4 regions of the Paenibacillus sp. FSL P4-0338 genome follow, and region 4 is predicted to be linked to each of the others. Evidence: riboswitches for the same ligand, from Rfam matches in the RefSeq annotation. Region 4 holds a riboswitch; each other region holds the start of a gene.
What was found. A riboswitch is a leader RNA that binds a small molecule or an ion and turns the genes downstream of it on or off. The one in region 4 is predicted to bind thiamine pyrophosphate.
Positions count from the first base shown of each region.

Region 1: linked by a shared signal. The riboswitch ahead of MKZ07_RS04785 (ABC transporter ATP-binding protein) and the one ahead of MKZ07_RS00830 (thiamine phosphate synthase) in region 4 are both predicted to bind thiamine pyrophosphate.
Region 2: linked by a shared signal. The riboswitch ahead of MKZ07_RS25710 (ABC transporter substrate-binding protein) and the one ahead of MKZ07_RS00830 (thiamine phosphate synthase) in region 4 are both predicted to bind thiamine pyrophosphate.
Region 3: linked by a shared signal. The riboswitch ahead of thiC (phosphomethylpyrimidine synthase ThiC) and the one ahead of MKZ07_RS00830 (thiamine phosphate synthase) in region 4 are both predicted to bind thiamine pyrophosphate.

Region 1 covers NZ_JBBOCG010000001.1:1,106,135-1,109,495, reverse strand. Annotated here, with positions in the region: gene MKZ07_RS04795 (DHA2 family efflux MFS transporter permease subunit) at 1-649, opposite strand, end outside; gene MKZ07_RS04790 (TetR/AcrR family transcriptional regulator) at 832-1,488, shown strand; TPP riboswitch at 1,555-1,657, shown strand; gene MKZ07_RS04785 (ABC transporter ATP-binding protein) at 1,790-2,560, shown strand; gene MKZ07_RS04780 (ABC transporter permease) at 2,541-3,317, shown strand; gene MKZ07_RS04775 (ABC transporter substrate-binding protein) at 3,314-3,361, shown strand, end outside.
Region 2 covers NZ_JBBOCG010000002.1:373,393-376,753, reverse strand. Annotated here, with positions in the region: gene MKZ07_RS25715 (hypothetical protein) at 1-1,161, shown strand, start outside; TPP riboswitch at 1,234-1,344, shown strand; gene MKZ07_RS25710 (ABC transporter substrate-binding protein) at 1,494-2,567, shown strand; gene MKZ07_RS25705 (thiamine-binding protein) at 2,620-2,913, shown strand; gene MKZ07_RS25700 (ABC transporter permease) at 2,910-3,361, shown strand, end outside.
Region 3 covers NZ_JBBOCG010000002.1:39,460-42,820, reverse strand. Annotated here, with positions in the region: gene thiC (phosphomethylpyrimidine synthase ThiC) at 1-1,271, opposite strand, end outside; TPP riboswitch at 1,423-1,529, opposite strand; gene trxB (thioredoxin-disulfide reductase) at 1,579-2,532, opposite strand; gene MKZ07_RS24285 (tetratricopeptide repeat protein) at 2,579-3,361, opposite strand, start outside.
Region 4 covers NZ_JBBOCG010000001.1:198,198-201,558, forward strand. Annotated here, with positions in the region: gene MKZ07_RS00825 (SDR family oxidoreductase) at 46-918, shown strand; TPP riboswitch at 1,073-1,175, shown strand; gene MKZ07_RS00830 (thiamine phosphate synthase) at 1,304-1,927, shown strand; gene thiS (sulfur carrier protein ThiS) at 1,967-2,170, shown strand; gene MKZ07_RS00840 (thiazole synthase) at 2,201-2,965, shown strand; gene thiH (2-iminoacetate synthase ThiH) at 2,995-3,361, shown strand, end outside.

The sequences.
Region 1 (3,361 bases), 910 kb from region 4:
CAAAGGCCAGCGGGCCAAGAACCATACCTAGCTTATCCATGCCGGGCACGCTGTTCTTCGCAGCATTCGGCAGCTTGCGCAGGCCAATCAGCACAGCAATGATGCCAATCGGAATATTAATGAGGAAGATCCAGCGCCAGGAATGATATTCAACCAGCCAGCCCGACAATACCGGACCAATAGCCGGTGCGAACAGGACGGGAATGCCCATAATGCCCATGACTACGCCAACCTTGCTTTTGGGAGCCAGTCTGTACACATAGGCCATCCCGACAGGGAGCACACAGCCGCCGCCCAGTCCCTGAATGACCCGGAAAACAATCAGCCATTCGGCGCTGCTTGGTGTAGCGCACAGAATCGAGCCTATCGTGAACACAATAACCGCCGTCAGGAAGACTGTCTTGGCTCCGAACCGGTCAGACAGCCAGCCTGACAGCGGAATAACTGAAGCTTGAGCCAGCATATATCCGGTAACTACCCACTGCAGCGTATGCAGATCCGTCTTGAAATCCACCACCAGCCTGGACAAAGCTACATTCATCGCCGTACTGTCCAGCACAACCATAAATACTCCTGCAATAATAGCCAGCAGCGGAACCAGAATACTGGACAGCCGGAAATCGGCTTCCTGCTTCAAGGTCTGATCCATGTCTCTTCTCCTCCTAAAGCTGTCCGCGTTCTACATTGACCTGCGGGCAGATTGTTCTATATAATGAGTGAACGGACAACTGTCCGTTAGTGCAATTCATAGTCTACGGACAATTGTCCGTGGTGTCAATTCTTTTATTTATTTTTCTGTAAATCACTGATTTATTTCTGAAAGGGGTTCTCATGAACAAGCCAGACACCGATGCTGCGCAGCTCCATCCGTCAGCTCCGCAAGCCATAGAATCCGCTCCGCCCGTGTCCGCCGATCCTTATGTCCAGCGGATTCTTGAAGCTGCCCGCCAGTTGTTCACCGAGAGCGGACTCGAGGCGGTCAGCATGTACAGCATTGCCAAGCGGGCAGGCATAGGGCAAGGCTCCCTGTACCGCCGTTTTACGGACAAGGGTGAGATCTGTTCTGCCCTGCTGAAGGGCAGCGCAGATCAATTCCTGTCCGGGCTGGAGCAGCAGGTCGCTGCCAGTGCCGGTGAAGCCCCGGCGCTCGCTCAGCTGCAGAGCAGCATTGAGCAGATTGCCGATTTCATTGAACAATATGCCGAGCTGTTGAATATGATCAAAGCCGAGTTCACCGGCAAGAAGCAGCTGACCCAGTTTGAGCATCCTTTTTTTCAGCGGCTGGGGGTGATGATGACAGAGCTGCTAGAGCGCGCTGCGGCAGGTGGTGAGATTATTGACATTGATCCGGCCTTTGCGGCCACAGCCCTAATCTCTGTCCTCAGTCCCGATCTGTACCTGTATGAGCAGAAGCGGCACCACGCCTCCAAGCTGGACATCTCCCGGGGCATCGTCACTTTGTTCGTGACCGGTCTGGCGAAGCGCTGACCGCCTGCCCTTTACAAGAGGAGAATTTGTGGTATATTAAGTAGCAATTACGAATTCAATAGCAACATTATTCACTAGGGGAGTCGGCCGACTGAGACGGAGCTTAAGCTCCGGACCCTTTGAACCTGATCTGGATCATACCAGCGGAGGGAAGTGGAGCAGAATGTATCAGTGGTTCCCGTCACAGGGCCTCAGCTGACTGTACCTTCCGCCCCATTCATTGCCTCCGGGAATGAATGGGGCTTTTTTGTGCTCCGTACAGTATCTATACCAATTCCAAGGAGGCTTCGTACATAGTCTTATGATCAATATTAGCAATCTGTCCTATGTCTTCGGGACCGGTTCGTCCCGGACACCCGTATTCTCAGGGCTATCCATGAATGTGCAGCGCGGCGAATTCATTTCTATCGTAGGCGGAAGCGGATGCGGCAAAAGCACTTTGTTCAAAATCATCGCCGGTCTGCTGGAGCCGGGCAGCGGCAGGATCACGCTTAACGGAGCTGATTCAGCAACAGCAGCGAAAAGACTGGGTAGCGTGGCCTACATGCCGCAGCAGGATCTCCTCCTGCCTTGGCGCACCGTATTGGACAATTGTCTGTTGCCCTGGGAGCTTAAGCGCAGCCGTCCCAAAGCAGCCGCTATTGCCGAGATCCGTACCCTGCTACACCGTTTCGGCCTTGACGAGACCGAAGGGGCTTATCCGCAGGAGCTGTCCGGCGGGATGCGCCAACGTGTGGCGGTCCTCCGCACTGTGGCGGCCGGGAATGACCTGCTGCTGCTCGATGAGCCGTTCGGGGCGCTCGATGCCATTACGAAGCGTTCGCTGCAGCGTTGGCTGCTGGAGTTATGGGCGGAGCTAGACAAGACGGTGCTATTCATCACCCATGACTTGGAGGAGGCGCTCTTGCTCAGTGACAGAATCTATCTAATGACTGGCCGAGAGGACGGCGGGATACAGGAATTCTCAGCCAGTCTCCCTCGTCCGCGTCATCACAGTCTGAACTATGAACCGCAGTTCGCCGCCCTGCGCCAGAAATTGGAGCTGAAGTTATATGAGAACCGCCGCTCTTAGAAGATTGCTCCAGCATTACGGTCCGGCGGCCCTGCTCGCCCTGCTGGCGCTTGCGGTCTGGGAGTCAGTAGCCCGGCTGGGCCTGGTTCCTCCCTTCATCCTTCCGGCTCCATCTGCGATCTGCATGGCTGTGCTGGAGGAACACCGCTTGTTATTCGCGGTACATCTGCCTGCTACACTGCTTGAGGTGCTCACAGGCTTTGCACTTTCTGTGGTCTGCGGCAGCCTGCTGGGCATCGCCATGCACCTGTTCAGTCCGCTGGCCAAGGCGCTGTACCCGCTGCTGATTATCAGCCAGACGGTTCCGCTGATCGCCCTCTCGCCTCTGTTCATCATGTGGTTCGGCTACACCTTGTGGAGCAAGGTCGCCGTTGTCTTCCTGACCGCTTTCTTCCCGGTGGTCATCGGCACCTATGACGGCTTGTCTAAGAACACGGACGCCTACCGGGAGCTGCTGCTTACGTACGGCGCGAACCGTTGGCAGATTCTCTGGAAGGTGGGCGTTCCGCTGGCCTTGCCTTCTTTTTTCTCCGGACTGAAGCTGTCGGCTGTGTACTGTGTGATCGGTGCAACGATTGGGGAATGGCTTGGGGGCAGCCAAGGGCTGGGCTATTTCAGCCGCAGAATGGCAGGGAATCTGCAGAGCGCCAAGATGTTCGCTGCTGTTGTCTTATTATCCGTACTCGGTATCCTGCTGTTTCTGGCAGTCGCCGCGCTGGAGAAGATTATTTTGAAGAAAAGAGGACGTTATTCATGACTACTATCCGCTATACCCGTTATCTGCACAATGCAATTTCAAGG
Region 2 (3,361 bases), on a different contig from region 4:
CTGTGCGGGCTGCAAATGCCCTTTCGGACGGTTCCCTTCCGCGTGCTCTCGACCGATGTGTTCCTCTGCCCGTTCGAGCTGGGCTTCCTGACGGTAAGAGTGGCTATTGAGGAGGAGAACCTCCCCTTCAGCATGGTGCTGGAATTCGCCGACCGGTTCCGCAATCTGGAGGATGTCAGTGTTCAGGATGAGCATACTTTCATTCATTGTCATAAGAAGTCTTTTGCCCGGGTGGAGGATTTCGTGTTCAGGCATCTGGCAGCGGGGCTTGAGCCGTATCTCGATCCTGCGGAGACGAATGGCAATTATTTCGAGACCCTGCCCTTCTTCGTCGATGAACGGATGCTGGTGCAGGCCTTCTACGGCGTTAATCTCCAGGAGGATGAGGAAGAGATCAGTGTTGAAATGCTCTACCGGGCCTCCCAGGTGGACGGTCTGAACATTGACGGCACCCCCTACATGAGTGCGAGTGATCCGGACTATATCAAGCAGTACACCCGGGAGCATTGCTATAGCCGCTGGGGGCCGGACACCTATTATATGACCAATGAGCAGACCTTCTGCTGCGTGAGCCGGGCTACGCCTGCGATTGCCGCAGGCCTGATCAGCCAGATGTACGGCGAGTATTATTACGGAATGCTGCTGAGTATTTTTCATAAAATCGTACTGCTGAAGCTCGCCAACCTCCACTCCCGACTGCGCATCAACCACGATAACGACGAGATCGAGAATCTGATCTTCCTGATCAACAAATTCTCGGCCAAATTCTACTTCCTGGAGCTGATTTCGCAGTCGCAGGGGCGTGAGATTTTTTTTCAGCTGCGTAAGGTGTATGGCAATGATGCCTTGTTCGATGAGGTGAAAATGACCCTGAATGACCTATTCCAGTATCAGGACAAATTCCAGGCCAAACGGCGGGATACGCTCCTGATGGTGCTCACGGTATTTACGGTCATCAGCGGAATCTACGGGATGAATCAGGTAATCGAGGATCTGAAGGGCCAGATCGACTGGAGCAAAATGCTGGAGTACTCCGCGTTCGAGTATCTCGCTATGTTCCTGACCTTCTCGGGGATCACCGTCAGTGTCGGCTTAACGCTGAGAGAGCTCTGGAACGGTATCCGCAGCCGCCGCAAGAAGCGGCATTATACGAGGGATTAAGATACAGAGGGTGGACAACGGCGAAGCTGCCGTCTATAATACACCGTAAGAACATAGCAATACCCGTGAACTTTATAGAACCAGGGGTGCTGGAATTGGCCGGCTGAGATTGTATCCCACAAGATACTGACCCTTATACCTGATCTGGATAATGCCAGCGTAGGAATCTTCATTCGGCACAGTGCCTTAAGCAGTACTGAAGCTGAAGTCCCCTCACGCAAGTCACTGGCGTCCCGATCATCGGGACGCTTTTTTGATTCTAAGGATGTACAGGAATAAGGTTTCTGTAAGCTCTGAAGACTAGGGGTTGCTGGAAGGAGAGAGAAAGAGAAATGGGAGTCAAAAAAACAGTCACACTACTGCTCAGCTCCATGCTGCTGCTCACTGTAGCGGGATGTGGCGGCGGGAACAACAGCGGGAATGCGGGAGCCAGCGCCCCTGCTGCCGGGAACAGCACGGCTGCACCTGATGCAACCGCAGCCGCACCCACGGATGCACCTAAGGTGCTGACCCCGGTCAAGATTGCCCTGGACTGGACGCCGAACACCAATCATACCGGCCTGTATGCCGCCAAGGAGCTGGGCTATTACGCGGAGGAAGGTCTTGACGTGCAGATTGTACAGCCTGGCGCTGCCGGATCTGATACGATGGTCACTTCCGGTGAAGCCCAGTTCGGCATCAGTGCCCAAGAGGCGCTGACCCTGGCCCGTCTGCAGGATGTACCGCTGGTGTCGATCGCTGCAATCATTCAGCATAATACCTCCGGGTTCGCGGCTCCGAAGGACCGCAACATTAAGACGCCGAAGGATTTCGAAGGCAAAACCTACGGAGGCTGGGGCTCCCCTGCGGAGCAGGCTGCCATGAAAGCCATCATGGACCCCGAAGGCGGGGATGTCTCCAAGGTGAAGCTGGTGAATATCGGTGAAGCGGACTTTTTCACAGCCGTGAAGCGGGATATTGACTTCGCCTGGATCTTCTATGCCTGGACCGGCGTAGAAGCCGAGCTGCGCGGGGAGCCGCTGGATATGCTGTATCTGAAGGATTACGCTCCGCAGCTCGATTACTACACCCCGGTGCTGACCACCAGCGAGAAGGAGATCGCCGAGCATCCTGAAGTGGTGAAGGCCTTCCTTAAGGCTACGTCCAAGGGATATCAGTACGCTATCGATAACCCGGAAGAAGCCGCGACGGTCTTGTCCGATGCTGTACCTGATCTGGACCCCAAGCTGGTGCTGGCCAGCCAGAAATGGCTTAGCCCGAAATACAAGGACGACGCCCCGCGCTGGGGTGAGCAGAAGCTTGAGATCTGGAAGAATTACGCCGACTGGATGTACGGCCTGAAGCTGCTGGATAAGCCGCTGGATGCGGAGAGTACGTTTACGAATGAATTTTTGCCGGAATCATAATGAACCCGCATGGCGGGAATCTTATACTTAACTTGGAGAGGAAGGATTCATCATGGCTAATACATTGCTGAGCATTCAGGTCATTCCGAAGACACCGAACAACGAGGATTCTATCCCATACGTGGACAAGGCCATTGAGGTCATTCAGAAGTCAGGCGTGAAGCATCAGGTGAATCCGCTGGAGACCACGATGGAAGGTGAGCTGTCCGATCTGTTGGATATTGTGCGTGACATGCATGAGGCGCTGATCGCTTCCGGCAGTCCGAGTGTGATCTCACAGATCAAGATCGCCCATAATCCGGGCGGCATCAGCATGGATAAGCTGACGGAGAAATACCGGCCGTGAGAAGCACCTGGAAGCTAGTGTGGCCGCCCCTTGTGGCGGTCCTCTTTTTTGTCGGGATATGGCAGCTATCGGTCATGGTGTTCGACATCCCGGCTTACCAGCTGCCCAGCCCTGCGGATATCGCGCGTGAGTCGAAGAACAACGCCTCCGGGATCTGGGAGCACACCGCTGCTACGCTGCGGCTGACCCTGATCGGCTTCCCTGTCGGCACAGGCATTGGCCTGCTCACCGCCTTGCTGCTGCATCTGCTGCCCTGGCTCAAGAGAGCGCTCTATCCGCTCCTGATCCTCAGCCAGAATGTGCCTTCTATTGCGCTTGCCCCGCTGCTGCTGATCTGGTTCGGGTTCGGCCTGCTGCCCAAAATCATCCTGATCACCCTCGTCTGCTTCTTCCCCGTAGCTGTTGCAGCCATGGGCGGACTGGCCCAAAGCGACCGGGTGATGATGAA
Region 3 (3,361 bases), on a different contig from region 4:
GTAGTCAGCGGCCCAAGCGTATAGAAAGGAGCTTCCCGGCAAATCTCAAGCTGCTTGTCCATATTCTCCTTAATCTTGTGCAGCGGCACATGCCCCGGACCTTCAACCATGACCTGAACATCGTGCTTCCAGGCTAGTAGGGTCAGTTCTCCCAGCGTCTCCAGCTCGGCGAACTGAGCTTCGTCATTGGCGTCGGCGATTGAGCCGGGACGCAGGCCATCCCCAAGTGAGAAGGCCACATCATACGTCTTCATAATCTCACATATATCTTCGAAGTGTGTGTACAGGAAGTTCTCCTGCTGATGAGCCAGGCACCAGGCGGCCATAATCGATCCGCCCCGGGATACGATGCCAGTCATTCTCCGGGCAGTCAGCGGAATATAGCGCCGCAGCACCCCTGCATGAATGGTGAAGTAATCCACTCCCTGCTCCGCCTGTTCAATCAACGTGTCACGATAGAGCTCCCAGGTTAAGTCCTCGGCAATGCCGTTCACCTTCTCCAGCGCCTGGTATAAGGGCACTGTACCGACCGGCACAGGAGAATTGCGGATAATCCACTCCCGGGTGGTATGGATCTTGGAACCGGTGGAGAGATCCATAATGGTGTCAGCCCCCCAGCGGGTCGCCCACCGCATCTTCTCCACTTCCTCTTCTATAGAAGAAGTGACCGCAGAATTTCCGATGTTCGCATTGATCTTCACCAGGAAGTTACGGCCGATAATCATCGGCTCACTCTCCGGGTGATTTATATTGGCCGGGATAATGGCACGGCCCGCTGCCACTTCATCCCGTACGAACTCCGGCCGGGTATTCTCGCGGATCGCAATATACTCCATTTCCGGTGTTATAATCCCTTGCCTTGCATAATGTAGTTGAGTTACATTACCGCCTGTATAGGCCCGCTGGGGATTCCTGCGCAGTCCTGGACAAGCTTCGGCGGCAGCCCCTTGTCTGCGGATTCCGTTATCCTCCGGCCGGACGGCTCTTCCGGTGTATTCCTCCGAATCGCCACGCTCCGCAATCCAGCTTGAACGGTGCGGCGGCAGCCCCCTCCGAATGTCAGTCTCTTCCGCGGCATCCGTGTAAATACCGCTTGTGTCATAGACACGCAGCGGAGCATTCTCCTCTTCCCCGGCAACGCCTTCGGTTCTGCTAAGGCTGATCTCACGCATCGGAACTTGGATATCCGGGCGTGAGCCCTCCACATACACTTTACGGCTTGCGGGGAATCCGGAAAGATCCACCTCTTCGTTTTTACCCATTCCTGTCATTTCAATCTCCTCCTCTTCGCTCTGTACACTCATCAGATAAGAGGTCACGCAGCAGATTGAGCTGAAGAATCTATAGATTCCTGCAAGTCAAAAAGCCGCTCCACCTGGAGCGGCTTTATTAAAGAAACAGCCAAATAAGACTGTACTCAAAAAAGGTCCGACTCCACTTTCCTACGCTGGTATGATCCAGATCAGGTTCAAGGGTCCGGAAATTCAATTTTCCCGTCTCAGCCTATTCAGGCTCCCCTAGTGGGTATCTTATCTAATTAAGTACATTTTACCTGTGCGGGTAATTGTTGTAAACCCGTTATTTGTCCAGCGATTCGCTCCAGTCGTGCACCATCGTGCCTTCCAGGAACTTCTCGGCATCCATAGCGGCCATACAGCCGGTTCCCGCTGCCGATATCGCTTGGCGGTAACGGGTGTCCTGCACATCGCCGCAGGCGAATACACCCGGGATGTTGGTCTCGGTGGTACCCGGATTCACCACGATATAGCCATTAGCATCCGTATTGATCTGCCCGCCCAAGAAGGCTGTGTTCGGTGTGTGTCCAATCGCTACGAACACACCGTCTGCCTCTACCAGCTCTGTCAGACCTGTCTCATTATTAAGCACCGTAAGACCCTTCACTCCGGTCTCTCCTACCGTTACTTCTACCGGTGTGCGGTTCAAGGCCCAGGTTACCTTGCTGTTGTCACGCGCCCGGTCCTGCATGATCTTCGAGGCCCGCAGCTCGGGACGGCGGTGAACCAGCGTTACGCTGGAAGCAAAACGGGTCAGGAAGCTGGCTTCCTCCATGGCAGAGTCACCTCCGCCGACGACGACAATCTTTTTATTACGGAAAAAGAAGCCGTCACAGGTCGCACAGGTGCTGACCCCACGGCCCACATTCTCCTGCTCGCCCGGGATGCCCAGATATCTTGCAGAGGCCCCGGTTGAAATAATGACTGACTCCGCTTCCAGTACACCCATTCCGTCCACTGTTACCTTGAACGGACGCTGTGAGAAGTCCACCGACTCCACCCAGCCGTTCTTGAATTCAGCGCCGAAGCGTTCTGCCTGCTTGCGCATATTGTCCATCAGGTCCGGACCCAGAATCCCTTCAGGGAAGCCTGGAAAGTTCTCCACTTCTGTTGTCGTTGTCAGTTGTCCCCCAGGCTGCAAGCCTTCAATTACCAGCGGGCTCAGGTTCGCACGCGCCAGATAAATGGCAGCAGTCAGCCCGGCCGGGCCTGTTCCGATTACAATCGTTTTGTACATTACATTGGCCTCCTTACAAGTAGATGTTCTTACAACAGCAATTGCTTCAAATACGGGTAGTGGACGGCGATAAGCCGCTGGTTCCTGGCAGTATCCCCTTGGGTCCGGGAGCAGCCGCAGGCTCCTGCTCTTCGCCGGGCGAACCGCCGGCTTCATTCAGGTTCTCCCCGATCAGCCGCTGAAGGCTGAACAATGCTGCCTCCTGCAGGCGGTCCTCCTGCAGCGGCTCCTGCTCCAGAACTCCGCGCAACACCTCAGACATCTCCTCGTCCTCAATCCAGCGGAGAGCCTCGGTCACCTGAAGCTTCGTAGCAGAATCGCCGTAGCGCAGCGCCCAGAAGAACGAGGCACGCAATAGCGGATTATTCCGCACTTCTTCAGTGAATCTGCCCGTATTGCCCTTCCACTGCTTCAGCTGCTCCTGGAAAGGCAGCTGATAATTATAGCTGACAGTAGGCATAGGATGTCCTTCTGCACGGGCCTGCTGGAGCTGGGACAGGAAGAACGCAGGGACAGCGGAAGCTGGGTCCAGCTTGGCTGCCTGTCTCCAGCAGCGCAGCGCCTCATCAAGTCTTCCGCTATTGCTTGCCGCCGCTGCACAATAATGATACAGCCCGGCGTCTCCGGCGACCTCCTCGTCCTTCAGCAGACGGCGGAAATGGCTGTAAGCGGCGGTGTGCCGGCCCAGGATACCCATGGTTGTGGCCATTTTGAATACATGCTCCTGATGGAACGGCACCGTTGCTTCAAGCATCCCCAGCAGCGTCTCAAGCTGCCCCTTGTCCCCTGCATACTGCAGGAAGATGGCCATATTGCACAGAGCGTGCAG
Region 4 (3,361 bases):
CATGATCAATCAACATTACTGTGGATAGCGAAAGGAGAATGGATTATGCCAGACACTAACAAACAACCTGTTAAAACCCTGCCGCCGCAGGTACAGGATCAACGCCCCGGAATTGAGAGTGAGATGAACCCGCTCCCGGAGTTTGAGACACCGGCGTACAAGGCAGCAGGCAAGCTGCTGGGCAAGGCCGCGCTCATTACGGGAGGCGATAGCGGGATCGGGCGTGCGGTTGCCGTTCATTTTGCCAAGGAGGGCGCGGATGTGGTAATCTCCTATTTGAACGAGCATGAGGATGCGGAAGAGACCAAGCGCCAGGTGGAACAAGAGGGCAGAAAATGCATTCTGATCGCCGGGGACATCGGGGACGAATGCTTCTGTCAAAGCCTGATTCGTCAAACCGTTGAAGGACTCGGTAAGCTCGACATCCTGATCAACAATGCGGCGGAGCAGCATCCGCAGGACCATATTGAGGACATCTCAGCGGAGCAGCTGGAGCGTACGTTCCGGACGAATATTTTCTCCATGTTCTATCTGACCAAAGCAGCCATGCCTCATCTTACAAAAGGCTCTACGATCATTAACACCACCTCCATCACGGCGTATCGCGGCAGCCCGCAGCTGCTGGACTATTCGTCCACCAAGGGAGCGATTCTCAGCTTCACCCGTTCGCTGTCGATGAATCTGGCCGATAAGGGCATCCGCGTGAATGCGGTAGCGCCCGGACCAATCTGGACCCCGCTGATTCCGTCCACCTTTGACGCGAAGAAGGTCAGTGAGTTCGGCGGCACCCAGCCGATGAAGCGCCCGGGACAGCCTGAAGAGCTGGCACCGGCTTATGTATACCTGGCCTCGGACGATTCCTCCTATGTGAGCGGACAGGTGATGCATGTGAACGGCGGCGAGGTTGTCAACGGATAAGAAGCAGCGTGACCATACTAATACACTATTTGCTTAGCAAATGTGGAGAAGCCAGCCGGGAGGCTGGCTTTTGTGAGACGAGAGACGAGGCAGGTATAGCCCTGACAGGAATAATATGCTAATATACAAAAAGCAAGGCCAAACAATAGCATAGAACGATCACTAGGGGTGCCGCAAGGCTGAGACGGGCGTAGTTGTCCGGACCCTTTGAACCTGATCTGGTTTATACCAGCGTAGGGAAGTGGAGAACGAATATTGCAGCGGGGTACACGGTGAGTACCGGTATTCCAGCTTCTATTCCAGACTGCTTCCTTTACGGGGAGCGGTCTTTTTTGTGTTGTGTTGTGGTGTAGATTGAGCTGGAACAGACAGGAGGAGAAGGGTATTGTACGAGATTCATGCGGTCTCGGACGGGCGGCTGCAGCCTGAAGCGCTGGCTGAATGGGCCGTGGCGGTGCATTCTATGGTGGATTATATCCATCTCCGGGAAAAAGCCATGTCCGCCCGGGAACTGCTGGCGGCAGCGCAGCAGATGCTTCAGGCCGGGGTGCCGCCTTCGAAGCTGGTCATTAATGACCGGATCGATGTTGCCCTGGCCGCCGGGGCAGGAGGTGTACAGTTAGCCTGGCATAGCCTTCCGCCAGCCGCAGTACGCGGCCTTGCACCGGGCCTGCGGATCGGCAGATCGGTACACTCGCCGGAAGTGGCGGCGGAGGCTGGAAGGCAGGGAGCAGACTTCTGCCTCTACGGGCATGTGTTCCCTACGGCTTGCAAGCCCGGACAGCAGGCACGGGGACTGGAGCAGCTGGCAGAGGCTGTCCGCTGGTGCCGCATACCGCTGATTGCGCTCGGAGGGATTACCCCGGGCAATGCCGGAGCGGTGCTGGCCCAAGGGGCGGCTGGCATTGCTGTCATGTCGGGAATCTGCGGAGCTCCAGACCCGATGGGAGCGGCCTTGGCCTACAGGGAAGCGGTTCACAGGGCGGCAGAGCAGTCTTGTAATGCATGATATGGATCAAGTAAAGGGCACAGCAGGAGGTGAACAGGCATGATTGTGACCGTTAACGGGATGCCACAGAGGTTCGAAGAGAGCTGCCGGACACTGGCGGATCTGCTGGCCCGGCCTGAGTGGGCCGGTAAGCTGGTGATTGTCGAGCTGAACGGTGAGCTTGCCGGCAGAGAGGCTTACGGAGACACACTGCTCAGCGAAGGGGACCGGGTGGAGCTGGTTCATTTTGTAGGCGGAGGCTAAACACGAAGACTTACCCCAGGAGGCGTTAATATGCAAGATCCATTGATGATTGGCGGAGTGACTCTAACCAGCAGACTGTTCATTGGCACCGGAAAATACAGCCGTAACACCCTCATTCCCAAGGTGATTACGCGATCAGGCTCACAGGTCATTACCGTTGCCCTGCGCCGGGTGGACCCGGAGAGCAGTGACAATATTGTCAGCCATATTCCTTCCCATATGACCTTACTGCCTAATACCTCTGGTGCGCGCACCGCAGAGGAAGCAGTACGGATTGCCCGGCTGGCGAGATCGGCGGGACTGGGGAACTGGGTGAAGATTGAGGTCATCAACGACCAGAAATATTTGCTGCCGGATAACATGGAGACCATCCGGGCGACCGAGATCCTTGCAGCAGAGGGCTTCGTGGTGCTTCCGTACATGAGTCCTGATCTGTCCGCCGCTCTGCGGCTGAAGGCAGCGGGGGCCGCAGCCGTAATGCCGCTGGGAGCGCCGATCGGGTCCAACCGCGGGCTGCAGACCAAGGAGCTGATCCGGATTCTGATCTCCGAGATGGATCTGCCGGTGATCGTGGATGCCGGAATCGGCAGACCATCCGAGGCGGCTGAGGCGATGGAGATGGGGGCCGCAGCGGTCCTGCTTAATACAGCGATTGCTACCGCCTCAGATCCGCTGCTGATGGCAGAAGCTTTTCGTGAAGCGGTATCCGCAGGGCGCAAAGCTTATCTCGCCGGACTGGGGCCTGTGGAGGAGACGGCGGCAGCCTCTTCACCGTTGACCGGGTTCTTGGCCTGACAGATGGATTAGGGAGGAGAGGAACGGCTATGAGCTTTTATGAGACGATGACCCGGTTGGAACAGCTTCCTTACGGGACGCTATGGAGCCGGTATACGGCAGAGGATGTGAAGCGCGCGCTTCGTGCAGAGCAGGTGGATGAAGAAGGGCTAATGGCCTTGTTGTCACCGGCAGCGGAGCCTTATCTGGAGGAGATGGCGCAGAAGGCGCACCGGTTAACGCGTACGCATTTCGGCCATGTGATGCAGCTGTTTACCCCGATGTATCTTGCAGATTTTTGCGTGAATCACTGCACGTATTGCAGCTTCAGTTCTATGTATGATTTTCCGCGCAAAAAACTGACGCTGGAGGAGGTCGCCCGGGAAGCAGAGACCATCGCAGCCACGGGCCTGCGCC